Regions from separate parts of the Gordonia alkanivorans genome, predicted to be linked through region 2. Evidence: predicted binding sites of a transcription regulator. Region 2 holds the regulator's gene; each other region holds the start of a gene.
What was found. Region 2 encodes LexA, which represses DNA repair genes until DNA is damaged. Its sites were predicted from a motif close to CGAACANNTGTTCG; they were not measured.
Positions count from the first base shown of each region.

Region 1: C5O27_RS02255 (DUF222 domain-containing protein) is a predicted target of LexA. The motif match lies at 3,632-3,645, and genes of this name have one in related genera.
Region 3: C5O27_RS17905 (DUF222 domain-containing protein) is a predicted target of LexA. The motif match lies at 6,534-6,547, and genes of this name have one in related genera.

Region 1 is NZ_CP027114.1:485,939-495,502, reverse strand. It holds gene C5O27_RS02260 (DUF6541 family protein) at 1-2,005, shown strand, start outside; gene C5O27_RS02255 (DUF222 domain-containing protein) at 2,022-3,611, opposite strand; gene C5O27_RS02250 (MBL fold metallo-hydrolase) at 3,806-4,642, shown strand; gene galE (UDP-glucose 4-epimerase GalE) at 4,647-5,666, opposite strand; gene rfbB (dTDP-glucose 4,6-dehydratase) at 5,718-6,722, opposite strand; gene rfbA (glucose-1-phosphate thymidylyltransferase RfbA) at 6,820-7,695, shown strand; gene C5O27_RS02230 (dTDP-4-dehydrorhamnose 3,5-epimerase family protein) at 7,724-8,350, shown strand; gene C5O27_RS02225 (GntR family transcriptional regulator) at 8,390-9,169, opposite strand.
Region 2 is NZ_CP027114.1:3,043,219-3,052,782, reverse strand. It holds gene C5O27_RS13870 (aminotransferase family protein) at 1-780, opposite strand, end outside; gene hrpA (ATP-dependent RNA helicase HrpA) at 803-4,789, shown strand; gene nrdR (transcriptional regulator NrdR) at 4,763-5,230, opposite strand; gene C5O27_RS13855 (LysM peptidoglycan-binding domain-containing protein) at 5,330-5,866, opposite strand; gene lexA (transcriptional repressor LexA) at 6,104-6,811, shown strand; gene C5O27_RS13845 (putative PEP-binding protein) at 6,789-8,489, opposite strand; gene C5O27_RS13840 (DeoR/GlpR family DNA-binding transcription regulator) at 8,626-9,396, shown strand; gene pfkB (1-phosphofructokinase) at 9,393-9,564, shown strand, end outside.
Region 3 is NZ_CP027114.1:3,937,556-3,947,119, forward strand. It holds gene C5O27_RS17865 (inositol monophosphatase family protein) at 1-807, opposite strand, end outside; gene priA (bifunctional 1-(5-phosphoribosyl)-5-((5-phosphoribosylamino)methylideneamino)imidazole-4-carboxamide isomerase/phosphoribosylanthranilate isomerase PriA) at 807-1,550, opposite strand; gene C5O27_RS17875 (hypothetical protein) at 1,603-1,902, opposite strand; gene hisH (imidazole glycerol phosphate synthase subunit HisH) at 1,899-2,540, opposite strand; gene hisB (imidazoleglycerol-phosphate dehydratase HisB) at 2,537-3,160, opposite strand; gene C5O27_RS17890 (histidinol-phosphate transaminase) at 3,157-4,320, opposite strand; gene hisD (histidinol dehydrogenase) at 4,317-5,660, opposite strand; gene C5O27_RS17900 (substrate-binding domain-containing protein) at 5,831-6,229, opposite strand; gene C5O27_RS17905 (DUF222 domain-containing protein) at 6,564-8,162, shown strand; partial or broken gene C5O27_RS17910 (dicarboxylate/amino acid:cation symporter) at 8,230-8,401, shown strand; gene C5O27_RS17915 (ArsR/SmtB family transcription factor) at 8,817-9,179, shown strand; gene arsB (ACR3 family arsenite efflux transporter) at 9,176-9,564, shown strand, end outside.

The DNA.
Region 1 (9,564 bases), 2.4 Mb from region 2:
CCTGGTCTCCATCCTCACCGTCCTGTACTCGGCGGTCGGCTTCGAATGGAACGCGGTCTCGGCGCTCGTCGGCCTGGTCCTGGCCCTTGCCGGCGCCTGGCTGTACTCGCGGCTGCTCGGCACGGGGATCGGACGTCGTCTCGCGCCGGTACCCACTGAGACCGGCGAGCCTCGCGTCGGCCGCACCGCGATCCTGCGTGCGGCTGCAGGCCTCGGGCTCGGTGGACTCATCATCGCGATCACCTGCATCCGACCGGTGGCCAAGACCGCCTTCGCGGGACTGAACAACATCTCACAGGTGTGGGACTCGTTGTGGCACGCCAGTTCTCTGCGATGGATCGACGAGACCGGGATCGGTTCGGCCATGCGCATGGGCGAGCTGATGAACTACGACACCCAGGGGTTCAACTACTACCCGAACACGTGGCATGCGCTGGGTGCCTTGCTGTTCCCGCTGACCGGCGCGAACCCGGTCGAGCTGTACAACACGTATTCGCCTGCGGTGCTGGCCGTCACGGTCCCGCTGGGTGTGGCGTCGTTGGCCTACTGGTTCGCCCGGCACCGCTACGACGTCGACAACTCTGCGTTGATCGCCGGCACGGCCGCCGCCGTCGCCGCGCTGTTCCCGTCGCTGCCGTACGTCGAGGTGCAGCTGACCTCGGTGCCCAATGCCGTCGGCGTGAGTCTGGCTCCGGTAGCAGCGGTCCTGGTTCTGAGCGTCGTCCGAGACCGGTCGCGAGTGGCACCTGCGGCCCTGGCCGTGGCCGGCGTGACCGCAACGCATCCGTCCGGTCTGATTCTCGTCGGCGTCATCGTCGGCCTGTGGTGGCTGTGTGAGGGTCTGTGGCGTCCGGCGACGAGTCGTTTGGCAGATCTCGCGACCCTGGCTGTCACCGCCGTCCTCACGATGATCTTGATCTCCCCCGTGGTGATCGGCACGATCCGCGTCGCCGACACCAACGAACTCCCGTTCTTCGACTTCCGGGAAGAAGGGATCGGAGTGCTGCGCGGCCTGGCGCAGGGCGCGTTCAACGGCACGATCCCGCTGGAGCTCAACCACTTCCCGATCTGGCCGCTGATCATCGTGACCGTCCTCGGCCTCGGGGTGCTCGCCTGGCTGCGATGCTGGGCGGGACTCGCCGTCTGGCTGGTCTTCGCGCTCGTGACGACCAACTCGGTGGTCTCGCTCGGTCTGCTGTCGTACCCGCTCGGCGCCATCGGCGGCTACTTCTACAACTCGCCGCACCGCCTCACCTTCGTCGTCGCCATCTTCTCGGCCGCGGCCGCCGGTGTCGCGATCGGCGTCGCGGTGATCGCGCTGATCGGCGTCATCGGGCGGCGGTTCGCGCAGTCCGACGAGACGTCCGTCAAGGGCACCGCTCGCGCGGGTTGGCTGGTCGCGTCGACGTACGTGGTGTTGCTGGCGTTGATCGCCGGTGCCGCGGTGGTCCGCTACCCGCCGAACGCCCAGATCGCGTCGAAGGAGCGCGGTGGCAAGTATGTCGGTCCCGACGACCTCGCCGCCTACGCATGGCTCGCCTCGCAGCCCGACGCCCAGGACGTGCTCGTCCTGAACAACCTGGACCAGGGCACCGGCTGGCTGTACCCGGTCACCGGCGTCACCCCGATGTTCCCGTTCTATCGGGCCAACGAGTTCTCCGAACGGCAACGCGACCTCTTCTGGGGCGTCGCGAAGATCGGCGCCGACCCCGCGACCGACCAGATCGTCCGGGACATGAACGTGCACTATGTGATCGACTCCCCGACGAGTTACTGGGAGTTCCAGCGCGGCCGACCCGATCCGGCGAACGGCCACCAGGGCGACCCGTTCCTGGAGCTGCGCGAGAACGGCGCTCCTGGACTGACAGAGGTGTTCCGCCAGGGCGAGGCCGTCGTCTACCGCGTCAACGACCTGGTCTACCCGCCGCCACCGCCTGTCGAGGGTGCACCGGCTGAAGGCGTGCCGCCAGTGGAGGCTCCGCCGGTTCCGGTCCCCGCTCCCTGAGCTGTGAGGAGTGCTCCTATCCTGAGTGCCCGTACGCGTGGTTGAGAAGTGCTGAGGCGACTACGAGTTCGACGGGTGTGGCGTGACGGAGGTCGATGACTTCACGCAGGTGGAGGCGTGGGGTATCGCCGGACGCCTTGTCAGGTCCGTGGATTTCGGTGCGCACGTGTTGTAGGTGTTCGGCGAATCGGCGGGGTATGTCGGGTCGCCGGTTGATGCGTTCGGGGTTGGGTGGGGCGCCGGGTTGGGTGTTGAGTCGCCAGGCGCAGCGGCCTTCGTCGGGTCCTTCGCGGACCATGCGGGTGGTGTATTGGCCGGGTTGGTCGCCGACCATTCGGTTGTGTTTCGGGCAGGCGGGGGTGAGGTCGGTGATGTCGGTGAGTCCGCCGAGTCCCCAATCGAGTTGGGCGTGATGCATTTCCACGTGTGCGGCGGATTGGTCGCAGTCGGGTGTGGAGCAGTTTTCGCCGTCGGGTCGGGCGAAGGAGACGAGGCGTTGTTCGCGGGTGGCGAGGCGTTTGCCGCGGCCGAAGTAGAGCGGGACGGCGGTGGCGTCTTTGAACACGGCCAGCCAGGGTTGGGCGTCGGCGGCCATGCGGATGACATCGTCGATCGGGATGAGGGTGCCGGTGGCGGTGGTGGCGAACCCGGCTTCGCGGAGTAGATCGTTGAGGTCGGCTTTGAAGATCATCTGCATCGGCAACCCGCGGTGGCTTTTGCCGAGCATGCCGTCCTCCAACACCGCTTTCAGGAGGGCGTTGAAGGCGTCGTGGTTGAGCTGGGCCGGGGTGCGGTCATCACGTTCGGCAGCAGCGGCAACGGCGTCGGGGTCGGCGTCCTCGATCGACCCCCGCGGGGAGTCGGGGTCGTCGGGGTTGTTCATGCCGGGTTTCGCCCAGACGGCGAGCAGCATGGTGACCCGGGCAAGGAGTTCAGGGGTGAGGGTGGCGGTGAGTTTGGCGGTGCCGTCGGCGCGTTGCCGGTTCACGTACAGATTCCGGCGACGTTTGCGGTCGGTGTCGTCGGTGAGTGTGCCGTCGGGGTCGAGGTGGGCCAGTAGCCGCGAGCCGAGGGCGGTGATGTCGGCGGGGGTGTGGTCAACGGCGATCTCGGCCATCTGTCGTTCGGCGGCGACTTTGACGTCGTGGTCGGTGGCGTGCGGGATCTGGTCGAGTACATCGAGTACTGCCCGGACGTGGGAGGTGCTGACCTTGCCGTCGGCCAATGCCTCTGCCAGAGCAGGGCGTTCGGGTTCGAGTGGTTCACCGGTCGGGCTGAGGTGGGTGGCGGTCGCGTGGCGTTGTCTGGTGCGGCGCATGGGGTCGGCCACGCGCAGGCGGTGGGTCATGAACTGGGTGATGCTGCGGTGGCCGGTCTTGTGGGGCAGGTCGCGGTCGGCGATCTCGACGATTTGCCGGTCGCCGGCGAAAGTCATTCGGGCGATTGCCCGTTCGGTCTCGGCAGCGACGTCGACGAGCTCGGCATCCGAACACTGTGTCAGATCAACAGTCTGCAGCTCGGTGGTGATCCGGTGCAGTTCACTCAGAAGTTCTTCTGCGCGCGAAGTGGGACCATCAGCCTGAGAGATCTCGGTCAAGACGGTCACCCCCCCCCGGAAACATCGTGCGAATATATGTTCGACAGTACACCCGATTAGCCAGTGCTGCAACGATTGTCGCCAGAAATACGTCGCAAGGGTTTTGTCGGTGTCGCCTGGTATTGTCCACATCTCGTCGGTTCGCCGTCCGAATCTGTGCGGAACCACTGACCTGTTGACCGGGCCCGCGTTAGCGTCGAACCATGCAGCCGTGGATGTGCGTTTTCTGCGCAAACGAGTTCGCTCCCGACGCCGACCTACCCGAGGTCTGCCCGATCTGTGACGACGACCGGCAATGGATCCCGACGAGCGGGCAGCAGTGGACCCGGCTTGACGAGAACGCCGACAACGCGCTCGACACCACAGAACTGGAGCCGGGCCTGTTCCGGTTGTCGCTGCGACCGTCGGTCGGCATCGGGCAACGAGGATTCCTGGTGGCCACCCTGAACGGCAACATCCTTTGGGAGCCGCCGGGGTTCATCGGTCCGTCCCTCGTCGGCTGGCTGGAAGAGCACGGCGGTGTCGAGGCCATCGCCGCCAGCCACCCGCACCTCTACGGCGCGAGTGTCTCGCTCAGTCATCGGTTCGGCGGGGTCCCGGTCTTCTACAACGATCTCGATCGTCGATGGCTGACCCGGCCGGACCCCGTGGTCGAGTTCTGGTCCGGCGAAGCCGAGGTTCTCGGCGGAGTGCGACTCATCCAGTGCGGCGGACATTTTCCCGGCAGCGCGGTGCTGCACCTACCGGACGCCGCCGACGGTCGGGGAGCGTTGCTGACCGGCGACACCGTCAAAGGTGTCATGCAGCCGGGAATGGTGACGTTCATGCGCAGCTATCCGAACATGATCCCGTTGTCGCCCAGGCTCGTTCGTCAGATCGTCGACCGGGTCACGGCCCTGCCGTTCGACCGGCTGTACGACGCATTCGGCGTCGTCGTGGACAAGGACGCACGCGAGGTCGTCGAGACGTCGGCCCGGCGCTACATCGGGTGGGCCACCGACGAGATCATCGATCCCGACGATCCGTACGCGGCTCGGTGACGGTTCAGGAGTCGGGGTAGCCCGTCGGGTTCTCGGACTGCCATCGCCACGTGTCGACGCACATGTCGTCGATCGTCTTGGTGGCGTGCCAATTGAGATCGGCGTTCGCCCGGGTGGGATCGGCATACGACGCGGCGATGTCGCCGGGTCGGCGGGGTGCGATCTCGTACGGGATCGGCTTGCCGCTGGCCTTCTCGAAGGCGTGGACGACCTCGAGGACCGAGACACCCTGCCCGGTACCGAGGTTCCACGTCGACATGCCGGTGTCGCCGGTGCTGATCCGGTCCAGAGCGGCGACGTGTCCGGCGGCGAGGTCGTCGACGTGGATGTAGTCGCGGACGCCGGTGCCGTCAGGGGTGTCGTAGTCGTCGCCGAAGACCGACAGCTTCTCGCGCCGGCCCACGGCGACCTGCGCGACGAACGGCATCAGATTGTTCGGGATGCCCGACGGGTCTTCGCCGATCTGACCGCTCCGGTGCGCGCCCACCGGGTTGAAATAGCGCAGCGCGGCGATCCGCCAGGCGTCGGAACTGGCCGCGACGTCGCGCAGCACCTGCTCGATCATCACCTTCGTCCAGCCGTACGGATTGGTGGCCGACGTCGGGAGGTCCTCGGTCATCGGTAGTTCGGGGTCCGCACCGTAGACGGTCGCCGACGACGAGAACACCAGCGTGTGCACGTCGTGGCGTTCCATCGCCCGCAACAGCGAGAACGTGGTGCCGAGGTTGTTCTGGTAGTAGTCCAGCGGCTTGGCCACCGACTCGCCGACTGCCTTGTACCCGGCGAAATGGATGACCGCGTCGACGTCCTCGTGGGCGAAGAAGCGTTCGGTCTTGTCCACGTCCGCGAGGTCGAAAGCGTGCACCGGGATGGAACGACCGCTCAACGCCTCGAGCCGACCGACCACGGTGGGCTTGGCGTTGCTGAAGTCGTCGACGATGACGACGTCATGACCGGCGGAGACCAGCTGGATCACGGTGTGCGAGCCGATGTAGCCCGCGCCGCCGCTGACGAGTACGCGCATGAAACCACCGTAGGCGGCGGACCTGGGAGAACGCCAAACGACCGGCAGAGGTCAGCCGGTCACCCGCTCGGTGGCGGCGTATTTCTGTTCGACGGCGTCCTTGACGGGTTGCCACCAGTCGGTGCTGTCGCGGTACCAGTCGATGGTGGCGGCCAAGCCGGCGCGGAAGTCGTTGTAGCTGGGTGTCCACCCGAGTTCGGTGCGCAGGCGGGTGGAGTCGATGGCGTAGCGGCGGTCGTGGCCGGGGCGGTCGGTGACGAAGTCGAACGCATCTTTCGGTTGGCCGAGGAGTTCGAGGATGGTTTCGACGACGGTGCGGTTGTCGACCTCGCCGTCAGCGCCGATCAGGTACGTTTCGCCGATCTGGCCGTTGTCGATGATGGTCCACACCGCGTCGTTGTGGTCGTCGACGTGGATCCAGTCGCGGACGTTGCGGCCGTCGCCGTAGAGCTTGGGGCGCACACCGGAGAGCACGTTGGTGATCTGGCGGGGGATGAACTTCTCGATGTGCTGGTACGGACCGTAGTTGTTGGAGCAGTTCGAGATGGTGGCGGCGACGCCGAAGGACCGCACCCAGGCACGCACGAGCAGGTCGGAACCGGCCTTGGTCGAGGAGTAGGGGCTCGACGGGTTGTAGGCGGTGTGCTCGGTGAAGCGGGCCGGGTCGTCGAGGTCGAGGTCGCCGTAGACCTCGTCGGTGCTGATGTGGTGGTAGCGCACCTGATGGGCGCGGACGGCTTCGAGCAGCGTGTAGGTGCCCACGAGGTTGGTGTGTACGAAGGCTGAGGGGTCGGCCAGGGAGTTGTCGTTGTGGGATTCGGCGGCGAAGTGCACCACCAGATCGGCCTCGCCGACCAACCTGTGGACCAGGGCGGCGTCGGCGATGTCGCCTTCGATCAGTTCGACGCGATCGGTGACCGGGGCGAGGGTCTCGGGGTTGGCGGCGTAGGTGAGTTTGTCCAGGACCCGGATCGAGGAGTCGGGGCGGGTGGCCAGGGTGCGCAGCACGAAGTTGGCGCCGATGAAACCGGCACCACCGGTCACGAGAACACGCACGTCGTTCCTTCCGCCTGAGGTATTCGTGGACGTCACTCTACCGAGGCGCCGGGTGTGCACTCGGTGAGCCGGATCGTCGGGCACTAGGCTGAAGCGCATGCGAGGGATCATTCTGGCCGGTGGTACGGGCACGCGCCTGCACCCGATCACGCAGGGTGTGAGCAAGCAGCTCGTCCCGGTCTACGACAAACCGATGATCTATTACCCGCTCTCGACACTGATGCTCGCCGGTATCCGCGACATCCTCATCATCACCACTCCGCACGACGCTCCCGCCTTCCAGGGGCTGCTCGGCAACGGTGACCAGTTCGGCATCAACCTCACCTACAAGACCCAACCCTCACCCGACGGACTCGCGCAGGCCTTCACGCTCGGCGCCGACCACATCGGCGACGAGTCGGTCGCACTCGTGCTCGGCGACAACATCTTCTACGGTCCCGGTCTCGGCAGTCAGTTGCAGGGATTCGAGAACGTCGACGGCGGTGCGGTCTTCGCCTACTGGGTGTCCAATCCAGAGGCCTATGGTGTCGTCGACTTCGACGCGAACGGTACCGCGATCTCGCTGGAAGAGAAGCCGGCACAACCGAAGTCGAACTTCGCCGTTCCCGGTCTGTACTTCTACGACAACGACGTGGTCGAGATCGCCCGAGGTCTCGAGCCCAGCGCCCGCGGTGAGTACGAGATCACCGACATCAACGCCCACTACCTCGAACGCGGCAAACTCTCGGTGACGGTCCTGCCGCGCGGCACCGCCTGGCTCGACACCGGAACCTTCGACAGCCTTCTCGACGCCGGTAACTTCGTGCGCACCGTCGAACAACGCCAAGGTCTCAAGATCGCTGCGCCGGAAGAGATCGCCTGGCGTCGTGGCTTCCTCGACGACGACGAACTCCGGTCCCGCGCGGAGAAACTGCGCAAGTCCGGATACGGTGACTACCTGCTCGAACTCCTACAGCGAGGCAAGGGGTTCTGAGTCCACATCAGCTGCGAAAGGCTCATCCATGAAGGTGCGACCGCTCACGATCGACGGCGCGTGGGAACTCACGCCGGTCCAGCACGGTGACGCACGCGGCCTGTTCGCCGAGGCCTTCAAAGGGGACCTGCTCGCCGAGGTGATCGGCCATCGCTTCGACCTTGCCCAGGTCAACCTGTCGGTGTCCGCGGCGGGTGTACTGCGCGGCGTGCACTTCGCCGATGTGCCTCCGGGGCAGGCGAAGTACGTGACGTGCGCGACGGGTGCCATCCTCGATGTCATCGTCGACATCCGCGTCGGTTCCCCGACCTTCGGCACCTACGACACCGTCCTGCTCGACGACGTCGACCGCCGTGCGGTCTACCTGTCGGAAGGGCTCGGACACGCGTTCTGTGCGCTGGCCGACAACTCGACCGTCACCTACCTCTGCTCCACCGGGTACAACCCGTCCGGTGAACACGGCATCAATCCGCTCGACCCCGAACTCGGCATCGAGTGGCCGACGCACGCCCGCGACGGGTCGCCGCTGGAGTACGAACTGTCCGAGAAGGACACCGCCGCACCGGGTCTCACCGAGGCGCGCGAGTCGGGGCTGCTTCCGGATCACGACGACGTAACCGCATTCCTGCGGGGGCTCGCCGGCGATCAGCTGTAGTGACCTGACGCTTGTCCTCAGCCGCCGTATGCCGCTCGGTCACTCACTGATCTCGACATCGAAACGCATCGTCGTGGCGTAACGGTCGGCGGGGTGAATTCCCTCGAAGACCCCGATGAGCCCGTCCTCGGTGATGAATCGCCGCGTTATCGCGAGTGCCGGGCTGCCTGCTGCCGCCCGAAGATGCTCGGCTTCGTGGTCGTCCAACAGGGTGACCGCGATGGACTGTTCCAGACTCTGCAGGGTCAAGCCGAACTCGCGGGTGATGCGAGGGAACACGGCAGTTTGCGCATCTGCAACACGGTCTCGGACCGCGACGGCGTATTTGGTGGGAATGTAGTAGGTGTTGAAACCCATGGGCAGGGGATTGTCGACGGTTCGTCTCAGCCCCGTCCACTTGAGCCAGTCGCGCGCGTCGCCGAGGAGGAGACGACGACTGTCGAACACCGCGGCCGGTCCCGGCTCATCGATCAATTCGAACCGGGTGCTCTCGGTGTACTGCCGCACAGCATTGTCCTCGTCCGACGCCCGCAGGATGTAGCGTGCCTGCGAGACGTACGACAGCACCGTGGTTCCGACGCCCCGCTGGCGGGAGATCAGTCCGCTCTGTCGCAGATCTGCCATCGCGGCACGGACCGTGTGGCGCGAGACGCCGAATCGGGCGCACAGTTCCATCTCGGTCGGGAACTTGCTGCCGATGTCGTATTCGCCTGCCGCGATCTCTGCCCGAAGCGTTCGCGAGAGCTCGCGATGGAGCGGGCCGCCGCGCCTGTCGCGTGGACTGTTCGGCTCGCTGTCTGAGTTCTCGGATTCGGTCACGGAGTTCCTTGATGTAGAGCGTCGGTCGACTGCGTACCGTCCTATCAGAAGTCGTCCCCGTTGGGGTGTGTGGCGCTGGTTTCGGACGTGCGTCTCCCGCAATGTCCGGACTTGGATGAGGACCAGCGGCGCCGCAGTGGACGGGTTGAGCGTTCTCGTGCACGCACGCCAAATGGGTCGCGTAGGCGTCCGAGTTCGTCGCCGTGCAAACCGCCGAGCACGCCCGACGATGGTACGAAAGCCCAGTGAGACAACATTTCCTGTCTGTCTCCCAGTAGCCTGCCGGCATCGGTGGCATCCCGGCGACCTCGCCTTTTGATGATCGTACGCGCGGGCCGATCGCCGTCCCTGGTGGTAGAAGGTGGGATGCGTCACTGGACGACCCTTGTGGAGAT
Region 2 (9,564 bases):
GAACCACGAGTTGCCGGCGATACGGCCGAAGCCGGTGACGACCTCGTCGACGACGAACAGGATGTCGTGGTCGCGGCAGATCGCACGGACCTCGTCCAGGTATCCGGCCGGCGGCAGGTAGATGCCACCGGCGCCGATGATCGGCTCGCAGAAGAACGCGGCGATGTTCTCGGCGCCGACCCGCTCGATCAGACCGAGCAGGCTCTTCGCGTCATCCCAGTCGACGTTCTGCACGTCGTGCATGAGTTCGCCGTAGCCGTCGTGGTTGAGCGGGATGCCCGCCAGCGACGTACCGGCGGCGTGCATGCCGTGATAGGCCTTGGTGCGGCTGATGACGACGCGCTTGGCGGGCTTGCCCTGCTCCACCCAGTAGCGGCGGGCCAGCTTGACCGCGGTGTCGATCGAGTCGCTGCCGCCCGAGGTGAAGAAGATCTTCGACCCGGGCACCGGCGCGATCGCGGCGAGCTCGTCGGCGAGCTGCAGCGTGACGTCGCTCGCGATGTCCCCGAAGTTGGAGTAGTGCGCGATGGTGCCGAGCTGACGCGACACCGCGTCGGCGATCTCGGTACGCCCGTGGCCCACGTTGGTGAACCACAGACCGGCGGTCGCGTCGATGTATTCCTTGCCCTCGCGGTCCCAGATACGGGTCCCCTCACCCTTGGTCACGACGAAGGGGCCACTCGCGGTCACCGCACCCATGTCGGCGAAGCCGTGCCACAGAGCACCAGAAGTTTCAGACATGCCCACCATGATGCCGGGCGAGGTGAGCGCCCCCGGCATCGACCCATATCCTGGAGTCATCATGTCGGTCGAGTCCTCAGATCCAGCCCCGCGAGATCCTCAGCCCGGCATCTCCCGTTCCGAACTGCTGCGGTCGCTCGACGCGGTCGCGATCGTCGACGCCCACCGTCTGCGCCGCCGGGTCGACAAACTCGGCCGCACCCCCGATCCGCACAGATGGGAACAGCTCGTCGCCGACGTCGAGAAGGCCCGGCACCGCCTCGACCGTCGCCGGGCCACGGTGCCGGTGCTGCGCTTCCCCGACGAACTCCCCGTCTCGGCCGCCCGCGAGGAGATCGCCGCCGCGATCCGGGACCACCAGGTCGTGGTCGTGGCCGGTGAGACCGGTTCCGGCAAGACCACGCAGCTGCCGAAGATCTGCCTCGAACTCGGCCGGGGCATCCGCGGCACCATCGGCCACACGCAGCCGCGTCGTATCGCGGCGAGCTCGGTGGCCAAGCGCATCGCCGACGAGACCGACACCGAACTCGGTGACGCGGTCGGCTATTCGGTCCGGTTCACCGACCGCTCGGGCGCCGACACCCTGATCCGCGTGATGACCGACGGCATCCTGCTCCGCGAGATCGCCACCGATCCGATGCTGCGGCGCTACGACACCCTCATCATCGACGAGGCCCACGAGCGCAGCCTCAACATCGATTTCATCCTCGGCTATCTGCGACGGCTGCTACCGCAACGACCGGACCTGAAGGTGATCATCACCTCGGCGACGATCGAACCCGCCCGCTTCGCACGGCATTTCAGCACACCCGAGATGTCGGTCCCGGTCATCGAGGTGTCGGGTCGCACCTACCCCGTCGAGGTCCGTTACCGGCCGTTGAGTCTGCAGGAGCGCCCCGACAGCGGCGACGACACCGGCGGCGGCGAACACGCCGACCTCGACCAGATCCAGGGCATCGACGCCGCGATCGACGAACTGTGGGCCGGCGGCCGCGGCGACATCCTGGTCTTCCTCCCCACCGAACGCGACATCCGCGAGACCGCGGATGCGTTGAAGCGCCGGACGGGAACGGGCCGCAACGGCGGCGCGGAGATCGTCCCGCTGTTCGCGCGGTTGTCGATCGCCGACCAGCAGAAGGTCTTCGCCCCGTCGAACGGTCGCCGCATCGTGCTGGCCACCAACGTCGCCGAGACATCGGTGACGGTCCCCGGCATCCGCTACGTCATCGACACCGGCACCGCTCGTATCAGCCGGTACTCGACCCGCACCAAGGTCAATCGCCTTCCCATCGAACCGGTTTCGCAGGCCAGCGCCCGCCAGCGCGCCGGCCGGTGCGGTCGCGTCGCCCCCGGTGTGTGCATTCGGCTCTACAGCGAGAACGACTTCGACGCCCGGCCCGCGTTCACCGACCCGGAGATCCTGCGTACCAACCTCGCCGCCGTCATCCTCCAGATGACCTCGCTGAAACTCGGTGAGATCGCGGACTTCCCGTTCGTCCAGCCGCCCGACGAGCGCGCCATCCGCGACGGCATGGGCGTGCTCACCGAACTCGGGGCGATCACCGTGAGCCGTGAGGGCGGCCCGCCGCGCCTCACCCCCGTCGGGCGCTCGATGTCCCGGATCCCGGTGGATCCGCGGATCGCGCGGATGCTGATCGCGGGTCGCGAACTCGGCTGCCTCGACCACCTGCTGGTCATCGCCTCCGCGATGTCCCTGCCCGACCCCCGCGAGCGTCCGGCCGAACATCGCGAGGCCACCGACGCCTCGCACCGGCGCTTCGTCGTGCCGCAGTCGGACTTCCTGTCCTACGTCGAGCTGTGGCGCTACCTCGACGAACAGCGCAAGGAGCTGTCCAGCAGCAAGTTCCGTCGGATGTGCGAACGGGAGTTCCTGCACTTCCTGCGAATCCGGGAATGGCGGGACCTGCATCGCCAGCTCACCGAGATCGTCAAGGATCTCGACTGGCCGGTGAGTCCGGCCGGTTCCGACCTGCCCGAGGTCGACGCCGATGCGGTCCATCGCGCGATCCTGTCAGGACTGCTCTCCAACATCGCGGCGCGCAACACCGAGGGCCGCGAGTTCACCGGGGCGCGCAACACGACGCTGATGATCTTCCCGGCGTCCCCGCTCGCCAAGAAGCCGCCGCCGTTCATCATGGCCGCCGAGGTCCTCGAGACCTCGCGACTGTTCGCGCACACGGTCGCCGGCATCGACCCGCTGTGGGCGGAGAAGCTGGCCGGCGATCTGGTCAAGCGCACGCACAGCGAACCGCACTGGTCGTCCAAGCGCGGTGCCGCGATGGCCTACGAGCGGGTCACCCTCTACGGCGTCACCCTCGTCGCGCGTCGTCGCGTCGACTACGGCCCCATCGACCCGGTCGTCTCACGCGAACTGTTCATCCGCCACGCCCTCGTCGAGGGCGACTGGCGCACGCAGCACCCGTTCTTCGAACGCAACCGCGCACTGCTCGAGGCCGCCTCCGACGTCGAGAACCGTATGCGCACACGCGGACTGGTGATCACCGAGGACCAGCTGTTCGAGTTCTACGACAAGCGGGTGGGCGCCGAGGTCACCTCCGCACGGCACTTCGACACGTGGTGGAAGAAGGCGCGGCGCTCCGATGCGGCTCTGCTCGATCTCAAGCCGGAGGACGTCGCGGCGAGTACCGAAGCCGCCCCCACCGACTATCCGGGCGCCTGGCAGCAGGGCGACACCCGACTCGAACTCCGCTACCGGTTCGAGCCCGGCACCCCCGATGACGGTGTCACCGTGATGATCCCGCGCGCACTGCTCCCCCACGTGCGCCCGGCGGGTTTCGACTGGTCGGTGCCCGGCATGCGGACGGAACTGGCCACCGCACTGGTGAAGTCGTTGCCGAAGCAGCTACGCAAGTCGATGTCGCCGGCACAGCGTTTCGCCGAACTGGCACTGGCCCGCCTCACCCCACGGAGCGAGCCACTCACGGTCGGGCTCGCTCGCGAGCTCACCACGATCACGCAGATGACGGTCACCGCAGGCGATTTCGACGTCGACCGGATTCCGGCCCACCTACGGATGCATTTCGCGGTCGCCGACGACGCCGGGGAGATCACCGCGCGAGCCGATTCCATCGCCGAACTGCAGCGCGCGGCCACCCCGGCAGCGTCGAAGACGGTGAAGCGCACCCTGTATCGCGCCTGGACCGACGAGGGCATCGGCACTCTCGCCGCACAGCGGACCGTCGACATCGCCGGACAACGCCTCACCCGTTACCCGACCATCGACGCGATCACCGACGACGCCGGACGCACGCGCGGGGTGGTCGTGATCGACGCCGCGTCGGAGCAGACCCGTGATCGATTGGCGGCGAGAGGAATCGTCGCGCTCCTCGACCTGGCGATCCCGCCCCTGCACCGCCGCGTGGCCGGTTCCCTCGGGGCCGCGGGTCGACTCGCGCTGAGCCAGAGCCCCTACCCGGATCTCGATGCGTTGCTGGCCGACTGCACACGTCGCGCCATCCGCGATGTCGTGGCGGGCCTCGACGCCGGCACCCTGTCGGCGGTGCGCTCTCCCGAGACATTCCGCGTGCTCACCGAGAAGTTGCGTCCACGGATCACCGAGTCGGCACCGGACTACTTCTCTCTCGCCGTCGAATCCCTCGGTTGGGTGGCACCGGTCCGTGCCGCGATCGACCGACATGCCGGTTCACTCGCGGCCGATGACGTCGCCGAACAGCTGGACAATCTCGTCTTCGACGGATTCGTCGCCGCCACCGCACGACGACATCTGGAGAATGTGCCGCGCTACCTCGCGGCCGCCGAGGCCCGCCTGTCGGCGCTCCCCGCATCGGCGGCCCGGGATCAGGCCGGAGTAGCCGTCGTCGACCGGGTGACCGAGCGGTGGGCGCAACGACTGACTCAGGTGCCCGACCACCGGAAGGCGCACGTCAACGACGAGGCCCAGTGGCTCGTCGAGGAGCTGCGGGTGGGATTGTTCGCCGAACGGCTCGGCACCGCGTACCCGGTGTCGGAGAAGCGGGTCCTACGAACTCTTGACCGACTCGGCTGAGGCGGCTCGGAGGTCGTCGATCTCGCGCTGGAAGTCCTCGACGGAGTCGAACGAGCGATAGACCGACGCGAACCGCAGGTAGGCGACCTCGTCGAGGTCGCGCAGCGGCTTGAGGATCGCGAGACCGACCTCGTTGCTGGGGATCTCGGCCGATCCACTGGCACGTACGGTGTCCTCGACCTGCTGGGCGAGCTGCGCCAATGCGTCCTCGGCGACGTGGCGTCCCTGGCATGCGCGCCGGACGCCCCTCATCACCTTCTCGCGACTGAACGGTTCGGTGACGCCGTTGCGTTTGACCACCGCGAGCACCGCGCTCTCCACGGTCGAGAAGCGTCGCCCGCACTCCACGCAGGAGCGGCGGCGCCGGATGGCCTGCCCCTCATCAGCGACACGCGAGTCGATGACCTTGGTGTCGTCGTTCTTGCAGAAGGGGCAGCGCATCGTATCCTCACGCAGGTCACGGGACACTCTGGTGCAGCCGCGCCGCATGCCAGGCCGGTAGTCGGCCGGTCCCTGTGACATCGAGGATACCGCCCGTGCTCAGTGGTACCGGGGGGCGAGCAGCGGCTGACCGACGCGCAGCCCGCTCGACGGGAGGTCGTTCAGCTGGATGATCTCGTCGACGACCGCCTCACGCGGCATCTCGGGGGCGACGCGCGATGCGATGGTGCTCAGCGAGTCGCCCGACCGCACGTGTACGACCTCGGTGCCGACCGAAGAAGGTGTGACCGTCGCGGCGTAGTTCTGACCGACGACCGCGATGACCCACACGGCCAGAGCGAGCCCGACGCCGGCGAGAATTGCCGTCGCCGTGCGCCGACGCCGCCGGATGACGGCCGAGGGCGCGGTATGCGCAACACGCGAGACGGGTACGACCGGTGCACGACCCCGCATACCGACCGGCGAGGCGCACCGGGTGGAGGCGACCCGGCGGACCCGGACCGCCGACTCCGGCACCGGACGCCCGTCGACGGGCCGGCGGCCGTCGCCGCGGCGCATCGGGCGCGGACGCTCCAGGACGTCACCACGGACCGAATCGGTGGAGCGGTCGGGGTCGATGAGAGTGGCGGTGCGCATGATGCCCTCCGTGTTTCCGGTCGAACGCTTGTCCGTGCTCCGGCTGCGTCGTCGGCGTTCGAACTGTTCGATTGTCGATCATCTGTTCGATGAACTGATGTTCGATTTGTAGCACGGCACGCCGACACTTGTCTCGCAACACGTCGAACAAATGTTTGATGCGGTCGGCATTCTCGGCTAGGGTCGTCGTCAGACAAGCGATCTACCAGCACGTTCGGAATCGAGAGGAACCCGATCATGAGCGATGACGGCGGTAAGCGCACCGGAGCGCGGGGCGCCGACGAGCCCGTCGCCCCGGCAGACATGGCGGCGGCCGAGGCCTCGCTGACGCCGCGGCAGCGCGGAGTTCTCGAGGTGATCCGCAGATCCGTGCGCGAGCGCGGTTACCCGCCGAGCATCCGCGAGATCGGTGACGAGGTGGGTCTCACGTCGACCTCCTCCGTCGCCCACCAACTGCGGACGCTCGAACGCAAGGGCCTCCTCAAGCGCGACGCGAATCGTCCGCGAGCGGTCAACATCGCACCGAGTGAGCCGCCGACGCCCACCTCACCGACCGGTGGTGCGCTACCCGAGCCCACCTTCGTGCCGGTGCTCGGCCGGATCGCCGCAGGCGGCCCGATCCTCGCGGAAGAAGCCGTCGAGGACGTCTTCCCGCTCCCCCGCGAGCTCGTCGGCGAGGGTTCGCTGTTCCTGCTGAAGGTCGTCGGCGAGTCGATGATCGACGCCGCGATCTGCGACGGCGACTGGGTGGTCGTGCGCCAGCAGAACGTGGCCGACAACGGCGACATCGTGGCCGCGATGATCGACGGCGAGGCCACGGTCAAGACCTTCAAGCGCCAGAAGGGTCATGTCTGGCTGATGCCGCACAACGAGCTGTTCGACCCGATCCCGGGCGACGAGGCCGTGATCCTCGGCAAGGTCGTCACCGTGATGCGGCGTATCTGACCTCTTCGTTCTCGAGAACCGCGGCGGCAGCCGCGCGCGCCGCAGCCGGATCGGTGGTGGCGAGCGCGGCTGTCGCCGCGTTCTCGCAGGTCGACCGTGAGACGCCGCCGAGGCGGGCACCGACCGCGGCGGCCGCCACCGGAGCACTCGACAGCGAGGTGACACCCAACCCGACGAGCACACAGGCGAGGATCGGGTCCGCCGCGGCCTCGCCGCACACGCCCACCGGTTTCCCCTGGTCCCGTCCGGCCCGCGCGACCGTCGCGATGAGGTGCAGGACCGCCGGCTGCCACGGATCGGTCAGCGATGCGAGATCGGCCGACATCCGGTCGGCGGCCATCGTGTACTGCGTGAGGTCGTTGGTGCCGATCGAGACGAAGTCGACCTCGGCCAGGATCGCCGGCGCGAGGATCGCGGCGGCGGGGACCTCGATCATCACCCCGGCGACCAGTCCGCGTTCCCGTACCTGAGCGGCGAAGGCGGCCGCCTCGGCCGGTGAGGCGATCATCGGCGCCATGACCCAGGGGCTCGTCTCGGAACCCTCCGCGGCGCGCGCGATCGCGTCGAGCTGATGGGCACGGATCTCGGGGTGTGCCAAGGCGATCCGGTCGCCGCGCACACCGAGGGCCGGGTTGGCCTCCTCGGGCTGGTACACGAAGCGCAGCGGCTTGTCCGAGCCGGCGTCGAGGGTACGGATGACGACCTTGCGGCCGCCGAACGCGTCGAGCACCTCGCGATAGATGTCCGCCTGTTCCTCCACCGACGGCTCGTCGGCGCGTTCGAGGAAGGCCAGTTCGGTGCGGAACAGTCCGACGCCCTCCACCGGATGATCGGTGGCCGCACGGGCCGACGATCCGTCGGCGACGTTGGCCAGGATCGCCACCTCCACACCGTCGGCGGTGCGACCCGGGCCCGACCAGCCGGCGACCCGTGCGGCCTGACGCGTGTACTCGTCGACACGGGCCCGCGCGGCGGCGTTGTCGGGTTGCACGACGATCTCGCCTGTCGTGCCGTCCACGAGTATCACCGTGCCCGAGTCGATCCCGGCGAGACCGGGGACCGCGACGACACACGGGATGCCGAGCTGCCGGGCGATGATCGCGGTGTGGCTGGTGGGCCCGCCCAGGCGGGTGACCAGCGCGATGGTGGTGGCGGGATCGAGCCCCGCGGTGTCGGCGGGCGCGAGGTCGTCGGCGAGGAGGACCGAGGGCACGTCCGGCGTGGGCACGCCGGGCTCGGGGAGGCCCAGGAGTTCGGCGAGGACGCGGTCGCGGACGTCGTTGAGATCGGTGACGCGCTCGGCCATGAGCCCACCGAGCTTGGTGAACACGGCGGCGAACTGTTCGGTGGCGGCGACGGCGGCCGACGGCGCCGAGGCGCCCTTGGCGATCAGACCCGAGGCGGCACCGATCCAGCCGCGGTCCTCCGCGAGTCCGGCCGTTGCGGTGAGCACCTCGGCGGCGACGCCGGTGTTCTGCGATGCACGCTCACGTAGGCGCGCGGCGACCGCGGCCGCCGCGGCGGTGAACCGTTCGGCCTCGTCGGCGCGACGGTCCTCGGCGATCTCGACGCCTGCGCCCAGTGCCTCTGCGGAGTGGTCGGGTCGGCGTCCCGGCCAGAGTGCGGGCCCGAGAGCCACACCACCGACAACCGGCGTCCCCGTCAGAATCTGCGTCATGTGACCACGGTTACAAATTCTTCTTGACTTGTCAACACAAACAGGCGTAAACACAATTACTACAACACGCAAAGCCGCATGTTCCCACATTGGACGACCCGATCAGCGCCACGGGAACGATCAGAACGGAGCCGGTGTGTACGCCGAGGAGAGACAGCAGGCCATCGCCGAGGAGGTACGCGTCGCAGGACGCGCCTCGGTCGCCGAGCTCGCCGCGAAGTTCGACGTGACCAGTGAGACGGTCCGCCGCGACCTCGCGGTGCTCGAACGTGCCGGGCACCTGCAGCGAGTCCACGGCGGTGCCGTCCGCCCCGAGGTCCTGCGCGTGATCGGTGAACTCGGCATCGACGAGCGCGAGACGGAACAGACCGAGCAGAAGGCCGCGATCGGCCGTGCCGCGCTTCGTTTCCTCCCGCCCGACGGCGGATCGGTGCTCTTCGACGCCGGCACCACCACCTTCCGGGCCGCCGAGGCCATGCCGCGCGACCGCGATCTCACACTGATCACCAACAGCCTCCCGATCGCCGGGCTGCTCGCCGGACGCCATGCCGACGGTCTCCACTCCCTCGGCGGTCGCGTCCGCGGACTCACGCAGGCGACGGTCGGCGCCGAAACGGTCGCCGCGCTCGGCCGACTCCGCGTGACGACCGCGTTCATCGGCACCAACGGCCTGAGCGAGGCGCACGGTCTGTCCACCCCCGATCCCGACGAGGCGGCGGTGAAGGCGGCGATGGTCGCCGCAGCCCGCCGCGTCGTCGTCCTCGCCGACAGTTCGAAGATGGAGCGCGAGGAGCTGTCCGGTTTCGCCGGCATCGACGACATCGACGTTCTCATCACCGATTCCGGCATCGATCCGCAGTTCTCGGCCGCACTGTCCGCCCGCGGCGTCGAGGTCGTGATCGCGTGATCCTCACCGTCACCGCCAATCCCAGCGTCGACCGCACCCTCGAACTCGCCACCCCGCTGCGACGCGGCGAGGTCCAGCGGGCCGGCGTCGTCCGCGCCGAACCGGGCGGCAAGGGCGTCAACGTCGCCCGCACCGTCGCCGCCGCCGGTCTCTCGACACGGGCCCTGC
Region 3 (9,564 bases), 890 kb from region 2:
CCCGACCGTTTGCTCGATCACTGCCATCAGACCCGCGTGCACGGTCGGCGTGCCCGCGACCAGTGACGGGGAGGCGACCGTCCAGCGCTCGCCCGCGATGTCGGAGGCGACCCCACCGGCCGCCCGGACCAGCGCGGCGCCCGCCGCGTTGTCCCACGGGTGCCGCCCGAAGGCGACGGCCCCGCCGAAGACGCCCGAGGCGGTGAACGCCATGTCGACGCCCGTGCTCCCCGTCATCCGGATACGGGCGACGCGGGAACTCAACGCGCGCAACAGATCTGCGCGTCGATCCCCCGCATAGCGACCGCGCCCGGCCGCGTTGAACGGCCCGAAGGCGACCGCGGCCTCCTCCAGCGGCGTGTCCGGCAGCGGCTCGGCGGCCTCGCCGTTGATCAGCAGCGGACCGTCGGCGTGAGCAGCGTACTTGCGGTCCAGCAGCGGCAGCCACGTCAGACCGAGGGTCGCCTCGCCGTCGACGACGAGCCCGAGCAGGATGCCGGTGAGCGGCATGCCTGCCGAGTAGTTGAAGGTCCCGTCGACCGGATCGAGCACCCACACCGGGCCGTCGACCGGATCGGCGCCGCCGAATTCCTCACCGTGGACCGGGATCTGCGTCCGGCCCTCGAGCTCGGCGGAGATCCGCCGTTCCAGGTCGAGGTCGACCTGGGTGGCGAAGTCCGTCCCGCCCTTGTGCACGGCACTTGGCGCACCCAGACCTTCGACGAAGGTCTCGACGGCTGCGTCGAGCACCGACCCCGCGGTGTCGAGCAACCGCGGGAGGTCGAGCGAGCTCTGGGTCGCGCTCATCAGACCCCGGCGACGGCCGTGAGTGCCTCGGGCAGGGTGAAGCGGCCGGCGTAGAGGGCCTTGCCGACGATCGCGCCCTCGACACCCTGGTCGACGAGGCCGGCGATGGCGACGAGGTCGTCGATGGCCGACACACCTCCGGAGGCGACGATCGGGGCGTCGGTGGCCGCGGCGACCTCGGCGAGCAGTTCGAGGTTCGGGCCCTTGAGGGTTCCGTCCTTGGACACGTCGGTCACCACGTAGCGCGAGCATCCGTCGCGGTTGAGACGCTCGAGGACCTCCCACAGGTCGCCGCCGTCGGTGACCCAGCCGCGGCCGCGCAGCCGGTAGGAGTCGCCGTCGCGTATGACGTCGAGGCCGACGGCGATGCGGTCACCGTGTTCGGCGATCGCGCGGGCGCACCATTCCGGGTTCTCCAGGGCTGCGGTGCCCAGGTTGACGCGGGTGCAGCCGGTCGCCAGCGCGGCGGCGAGCGAGTCGTCGTCGCGGATGCCGCCCGACAGCTCGACCTTCACGTCGAGTTCGCCGACGACCCCGGCGAGGAGCTCACGGTTGTCGCCGCGACCGAAGGCCGCATCGAGGTCGACGAGATGGATCCACTCCGCACCGTCGTTCTGCCACGCCAGCGCCGCATCGCGCGGCGAGCCGTAGGAGGTCTCGGTGCCGGCCGCGCCCTGGACGAGGCGGACCGCCTGCCCGTCGGCGACGTCGACGGCGGGAAGGAGTTCGAGGGTGCTACCCATGGGTGGAGTGTTCCTGTCTGTTCTCGGGTCGGGCTGTTGTGTGTCGAGCGGGTCAGGCGGGCGGGTGTCCGTCGCGGGCGGCGATCAGCTCCGCCCGCGCGCGGTTGACCATGCGGTTTGCCACGGTACCGATGGCCGCGATCATCGCGACCACTGCGGCCAGTGCGGCGACCAGACCTGCGAGCGGTGACCAGTTCGCCAGCAGGAGGATGAGCGGTATGCACGCCGCCAGGACCAGCACACCGGCGCCGAGAGCGTAGAACGCGAGCTTGGCGATCGAGAAACCGCTGCCCGCAGACGGGGTGTCGGGCGTGTTCCCGTCCGCTTCGCCGGCCGGCGTGCCGTCGGTCATGAGAGGCCCTTCACCCAGTTCTCCAGGAGTTGGGCACCGGCGTCCCCGGATTTCTCCGGGTGGAACTGCGTGGCCGAGAGCGGTCCGTTCTCGACCGCGGCCAGGAACCGTCCGCCGTGCTCGGCCCAGGTCAGCTTCGGAGCGTGCAGCGGCGAACCGACGTTGTCCATCTCCCAGGTCTGTGCGGCGTAGGAGTGCACGAAGTAGAACCGGGTGTCGGCGTCGAGGCCGTCGAACAGCACCGAGCCCTCGGGGGCCTCCACGGTGTTCCAGCCCATGTGCGGCAGGACCGGCGCGGGCAGCTGGGTGACGCTGCCGGGCCACTCACCGCAGCCGTCGGCCTCGACACCGAACTCCACGCCGCGTTCGAAGAGGATCTGCATGCCGACGCAGATGCCCAGCACCGGGCGTCCACCGGCGAGGCGGCGGCCGATGATCCGGTCGCCCTTCACCGCGCGCAGGCCTTCCATGCACGCGGCGAACGCACCCACACCCGGGACGACCAGGCCGGTCGCCTGCAGCGCGGTGTTGAAGTCGGAGGTCACCGTCACCTGGGCGCCGGTGCGTTCGAGTGCACGCTGCGCCGAGCGCAGGTTGCCCGAACCGTAGTCGAGGATCGTGACGTCGGTAGCGCTCACAGGGCTCCCTTCGTCGACGGGACGCCGCTGACCCGGGCGTCGTATTCGGTGGCCGTGCGCAGGGCACGCGCCACGGCCTTGAACTCGGCCTCGGTGATGTGGTGCTGGTCGCGGCCGTAGAGCACCCGCACGTGCAGGGCGATGCGGGCGTTGAGCGCGATCGACTCGAAGACGTGCCGGTTGATGATCGTCGAGTACGGCACACCCGGGTAGCCGCCGATCACCGCGGTGAGAAGGTGTTCCGGTTCACCGGTGTGCACGCAGTACGGACGCCCGGAGACGTCGACGACGGCCTGCGCGAGGGTCTCGTCCATCGGGATCCAGGCGTCGCCGAAGCGGCGGATGCCCCGCTTGTCCCCGAGCGCCTGACCGAGCGCCTGGCCGAGCACGATGGCGGTGTCCTCGATGGTGTGGTGACCCTCGACCTCGATGTCGCCCTCGGCCTTGACCGTCAGGTCGAAGCTGCCGTGCTGACCGAACGCCGTCAGCATGTGGTCGTAGAACGCGATGCCCGTGGAGATGTCGGTGAACCCGGTTCCGTCGAGGTTGAGTTCGACCGAGATCGACGATTCCTTGGTGGTCCGTTCGACCTTCGCGATGCGAGGCGCGGGGATGCTCACTGAGAGTTCTCCAGATCTGTGGTGGCGAGCGTGCGGCTGACGTCGAGGAATGCGTCGTTCTCGTGCGGGAGTCCGATGGTCACCCGCAGGTGGCCGGTGATCCCGACGTCCCGGATGAGGACACCGGCATCGAGGTAACGCTGCCACGACGCCGGCGCATCCCGGAAGCCGCCGAACAGGACGAAGTTCGAGTCCGACTCGACGACGCGGTAGCCGAAGCCGGTGAGCGCCGTCACCACACGTTCGCGTTCGGCGATGATCTTCGCGACACCGGCGAGGGTGTCGTCGCTGTGACGCAGTGCGGCGCGTGCGGCGGCCTGGGTCAGCACCGACAGGTGGTACGGCAGCCGGACGAGCTGGATCGCGTCGACGACCGCCGGCGCGGCGGCCAGGTAGCCGAGACGGCCACCGGCGAAGGCGAAGGCCTTCGACATGGTGCGGCTGACGACGACCTTGGCCGGGAACTCCTCGATCAGCTCGGTCGCACTCGGTGCGGACGAGAACTCGGCGTACGCCTCGTCGACGATCACGATGCCGGGTGCGGCCTCGACGATGCGTTGGAGGTCGGCGAGCGGGATCGAGCCACCGGTCGGGTTGTTCGGCGAGGTCACGAAGACCACGTCGGGTTCGCGGTTGGTCACCTCGGCGACGGCGTAGTCGATGTCGAGACCGAAGTCGGGCGACCGTGCCGCGACCAGCCAGGTGGTGTCGGTGCCGTCGGAGATGATCGGGTGCATCGAGTACGACGGCACGAAGCCGAGCGCGGAGCGCCCGGGACCACCGAACGCCTGCAGCAACTGCTGCAGGATCTCGTTGGAACCGTTTGCGGCCCACAGGTTTTCGACACCGAGCTGCACACCGGTCGCGCGGGTCAGGTATGCGGCGAGGTCGGTGCGCAACGCGACCGCGTCCCGATCCGGGTAGCGATGCAGTTCCGCGGCGGCCTCACGTGCCGACTCGGCGACGTCGTCGATCAGCGCCGGTGACGGCGGGTGCGGGTTCTCGTTGGTGTTGAGGATCACCGGCACCTTGAGTTGCGGTGCGCCATAAGCGGATTTGCCGCGCAGGTTCTCCCGCAGCGGCAGATCGTCGACGCTGATCTGCGATCCGGGGACCGAGCGCCCCGCCTCCGTCGTCACAGTCGCGTCCGATGCCGTCATGGGCGCACGCTTCCGGCGAAACGCTGCTTCACCGCGTCGCCGTGGCCGGGCAGGTCCTCGGCGTCGGCGAGGGTGACGACCTTGTCGGCGACCTCACGCAGGGCGGCCTCGTCGTAGTCGATGACGTGGACGCCCTTGAGGAAGGTCTGCACCGACAGGCCCGACGCGAAGCGCGCCGAACCCGAGGTCGGCAGAACGTGATTGGAGCCCGCACAGTAGTCGCCGAGGCTGACCGGCGCGTACGGACCGACGAAGATCGCGCCGGCGTTGTGGACACGGTCGGCGACCGCGGCGGCGTCGCGCGTCTGGATCTCGAGGTGTTCGGCGGCATAGGCGTCCACGACGGCGAGGCCGGCTTCGACGTCGTCGACCAGAACGATGCCCGACTGCTCCCCCGACAGCGCGGTGGTGACGCGCTCGCGGTGCTTGGTTGCGGCGACCTGCTGCTCGAGGGCGACATCGACGGCGTCGGCGAGTTCGGCGCTGTCGGTGACGAGCACCGAGGCGGCGAGGACGTCGTGCTCGGCCTGGCTGACGAGGTCGGAGGCGATGATGCCTGCGTCGGCCGAGTCGTCGGCGAGGATCGCGATCTCGGTGGGACCTGCCTCGGAGTCGATGCCGACCACGCTGCGGCACAGACGCTTGGCGGCGGTGACGTAGATGTTGCCCGGTCCGGTGATCAGGTCGACGGGGTCGAGGACTGCGCCCGGCTCGTCGGCGGCGTCGGTGTCGGTTCCGCCGTACGCGAGCAGCGCGACGCCCTGTGCGCCACCGACGGCCCACACCTCGTCGACGCCGAGGAGCGCACAGGCCGCGAGGATGGTCGGGTGCGGCCAGCCGCCGAAGTCCTTCTGCGGGGGCGACGCGACGACCAGCGAACCGACGCCGGCCTCCTGGGCCGGGACGACGTTCATGATCACCGACGACGGGTAGACCGCGTTGCCGCCGGGGACATAGAGGCCGACGCGGCGGACCGGAATCCACTTCTCGCTGACGACGCCGCCGTCGACGACCTGGGTGCGGGTGGTCTCCCGGCGCTGATCGGAGTGGACCTTGCGCGCACGGGTGATGGACTCGCGCAGCGCGTCGGCGACCTGTGCATCCAGACCGGCCAGCGCGTCGGCGATGACCTGAGCAGGCACACGCACCGAAGTCGGGCGGACACCGTCGAACTTCTCACCGAACTCCAGGGCCGCGGGCGTGCCGGTCTCGGCCACCGCATGCACCACCGGCGTCACCGTGTCGAGTACGGCATTGACGTCGGTACCCCCGCGGGGCAGCGCACGACGCAATTCGGCGAGCGTCGGAGTGCTACCGCGCAGGTCAGTTCGGGCGAGCATGATCTCTCCTGGTCGGTGCGGGAAATTACCCATCCAGGATACGGGTCGGTGGCCAGCGGGTTTCTGGTGCGGGTGATCACCGGCGTGTGGTGTGTCGGGCGCCACGCCGCTACGGCGCACGTCGGCGACCCGGGCGGTCCGGGACGCCGACGATGCGCCTGCGCCGTGTGTCAGGGGTTCTTGTCCCCCGAGGGGCGTTGGAACCAGGTCTCGAGGTCGAAGTCGGACTTGATGCTGCCCTGGTCGACGAGGAACGCCCTGGTGCCGGTGAGCAGCTCGACGACGTCCGCGGGGAACGGTTCCTCGGAATAACCGTCGGGGTTCGCCGCGGCACGGACCGGCGCCTCGGGAGCCTTCGAGTTGCCGAGTTCGAACCGCAGGTACTCCTCCCAGTGGGCCTTGGCGTACCTGACGGCGTCGGTGTGAAGCTTCTGCCACGTAGGTGCGAACCCGGGGTTCTTGGTGAGAAAGTCCTCGCTGCTGACGGTCACACCCGTGCCGGCGAGGTTCGGACGATCCCGGTAGACCGAATCGACCAGATGGAAGCCCTTGCCTTCGAACGTCTGCAACGCGACCGACGGGATGACGCCCGGCAGCGCCGCCGCGTCGATCTCCCCCGAGTTGAGTGGCGCCTCCTGATCTGCCGGGTACAGGTGGATCAGGTTCGCCGAGATCCCCTCCTCCGCCAGTTTGACTCAGTGTGATTCGGAAGCCCAGTCGCGCCGCCTGGCGTCACGATGCGCCGGAGCCCTCGCGAGCCGGACGGTCCGGCTCGGTGGTCATCTCGCCGCCCATTACCAGACGCCACCGACAATTCCCGCGATCGATCGATGTTCGATACGCGTTGCGCGGCAATGGGATTGCGAGTACAGTCGAACATACATTCGAACACGGCATCGGGGGGTGACCGTCTTGACCGAAATCTCGCAGACCGACGTCGGGCCGTCGACCCGCGCCTCCGAGCTCGTGCAGGAACTGCACCGGATCACCACCGAACTCCAGGCCGTCGATCTGGCGCAGTGTTCCGATGCCGAACTCATCGACGTCGCCGCCGGAACCGAACGCGCCATCGCCCGACTCACTTTCGCCGGCGACCGACAGATCATCGAGATCGCCGACCGCGACCTACCCCACAAGACCGGCCACCGCAGCATCACCCAGTTCATGACCCACCGCCTACGCATGGCCGACCCCATGCGCCGCACCAAACAACGCCACGCGACCGCCACCCACCTCAGCCCGACCGGCGAACCACTCGAACCCGAACGCCCCGCTCTGGCAGAGGCATTGGCCGACGGCAAGGTCAGCACCTCCCACGTCCGGGCAGTACTCGACGTCCTCGACCAGATCCCACACGCCACCGACCACGACGTGAAAGTCGCCGCCGAACGACAGATGGCCGAGATCGCCGTCGACCACACCCCCGCCGACATCACCGCCCTCGGTGCACGACTACTGGCCCACCTCGACCCCGACGGCACACTGACCGACGACACCGACCGCAAACGTCGCCGCAAACTGTCGGTCAACCGGCAACGCGCCGACGGCACCGCCAAGATGACCGCCAACCTCACCCCCGAACTCCTCGCCCGCATCACCATGCTGCTCGCCGTCTGGGCCAAACCCGGCATGAACAACCCCGACGACCCCGACTCCCCCCACGGTTCCATCGAGGACGCCGACCCCGAGGCGGTCGAAGCCGCAGCCGCACGCGACGACCGCACCCCCGCCCAGCTCAACCACGACGCCCTCAACGCACTCCTGAAAGCCGTGTTCGACGACGGACTCCTGGGTAAGAGCCACCGCGGGTTACCCATCCAGCTGATCATCAAAGCCGATCTCAACGACCTACGACGCGAAGCCGGGTTCGCCACCACCGCGACCGGCACCCTGATCCCGATCACCGACCTGATCAACCTGGCCGCCGACACCCAACCCTGGCTGGCGGTGTTCAAAGACGCCACCGCCGTCCCGCTGTACTTCGGCCGCGGCAAGAGGTTGGCCACCCGTGCACAACGTCTCGTGTCCTTCGCCCGACCCGACGGCGAGGTCTGTTCCACCCCCGACTGCGGCATATCCGCGGCGCACGTGGAAATGCACCACGCGCAACTGGATTGGGGTCTCGGTGGACTCACCGACATCACCGACCTCGCACCGGCGTGCCCGAAACACAACCGGATGGTCAGCAATGAACCCGGCGGCTACACCACCCGCATGGTCCGTGAAGGCCCCGACGAAGGCCGCTGCGCCTGGCGGTTGAACGCCGAACCCGGCGCACCACCCAACCCCGCACGCATCAACCGGCGACCCGACATCCCCCGACGATTCGCCGAACAACTCAACAAGGTGCGCACCGAGATCCACGGACCCGACGAGGAGTCCGGCGCTGAAACGCGCCTTCACCTGCGCGAGGTCATCGACCTCCGCAACGCCACCGATGCCGAAGCCACCCTCGCCTCGCTGCTCCTCGCCGCCGCCTACCCGACCCTCGCATCCGTATGACGTTGTGTCCGGAATGCGGGCACAACGTCATAAGGTTCAACCGCCTCACCTGCGACGAAATCCGGACCTCAACTACATGATCGTCGTGATGTTCCTCGCGCAGGCGGGCCGAGTGGAGCTCACCGTCGGCGACATCGCCCTCGGCATGGCCCTCGCGATCCTGCTGAACATGGGCACCATCACCGTGCCCGGCGGTTTCCCGGTGGTCGCGACCCTTCCTCGCCACGTCGCTCGACCTCATGCCCAGGCCCCACGACCTGCGGGTACTTGGACCTCAATGATCCCGAACCGGCTGCGGGCGTTGTTTTTCCGCAGTAGCGTCACGGACATGCCAGCATATTGGGTCATGTTCGTCGTCGCGCTGATCTCCTGCATCATCATCGGGGTCGGGTTCATCGTCGGCATCCCCGGCAACAAGGACTGATCGCCGGCCCCTCCTCTGCGGCCGCATCGAGAGTGCGCGCCGCAGGTCAACGTCGCGCGCACCACTTCGACACGCGCACAACTTCGACACGATCGCCACTTCTGGCGCATGAGCGCTGGTCACAGCCAGCGCTTGTGCGCCGGAGGTGGATCTCAATGCGGGAACGCAAGTGCGCTCCCGGGTATCGGAGGGCCTTGTCCCGTTGAATCGATGTATGTCAATATTGACGGGTGTCGAATAAGAACTTGCTTCTCTTGCCAGGCCGCGGCCTGAGTGGTGACGAGACCGGAGCGGTTACCCCGCTGCTGAAGGCGCTCGCGGATCCGGTTCGGCTGCGGTTGCTGTCGGAGGTCGCCGCGCATCCGGGAGGTGAGGCGTGCGTGTGCGACATCTCCGGGCCGTTCGAGCTGTCGCAGCCGACGATCTCGCATCATCTCAAGGTGCTGCGTCAGGCGGGTCTGGTGACGAGCGAACGCCGCGCGACCTGGGTGTACTACCGTGTGAACACCGAAGCACTGCAACAACTGTCGGTCCTGCTGGGCGATCTCGCCATGGTTGTGGGGGAAACTCGTTCGTGCGAGGCCGACCAGTGACCACCACCGACACCGCGGTCGCGGCGAAGTTGTCGATGCTCGACCGGTTCCTGCCGGTGTGGATCGGCGCAGCAATGGTCGCGGGCCTGATGCTGGGCCGCACCGTTCCCGGCCTGGGTGACGCCCTGGCGGCCGTGGAGATCGACGGCATCTCGCTGCCAATCGCTCTCGGACTGCTGATCATGATGTATCCGGTGCTGGCCAAGGTGCGCTACGACCGACTCGACTCGGTCACTGGCGATCGTCGCCTGCTCCTGGGATCGCTCCTGCTGAACTGGATCGTCGGACCCGCGTTGATGTTCGCGCTGGCCTGGCTTCTGCTCCCGGACCTACCGGAATACCGGACCGGACTGATCATCGTCGGTCTGGCGCGCTGTATCGCGAT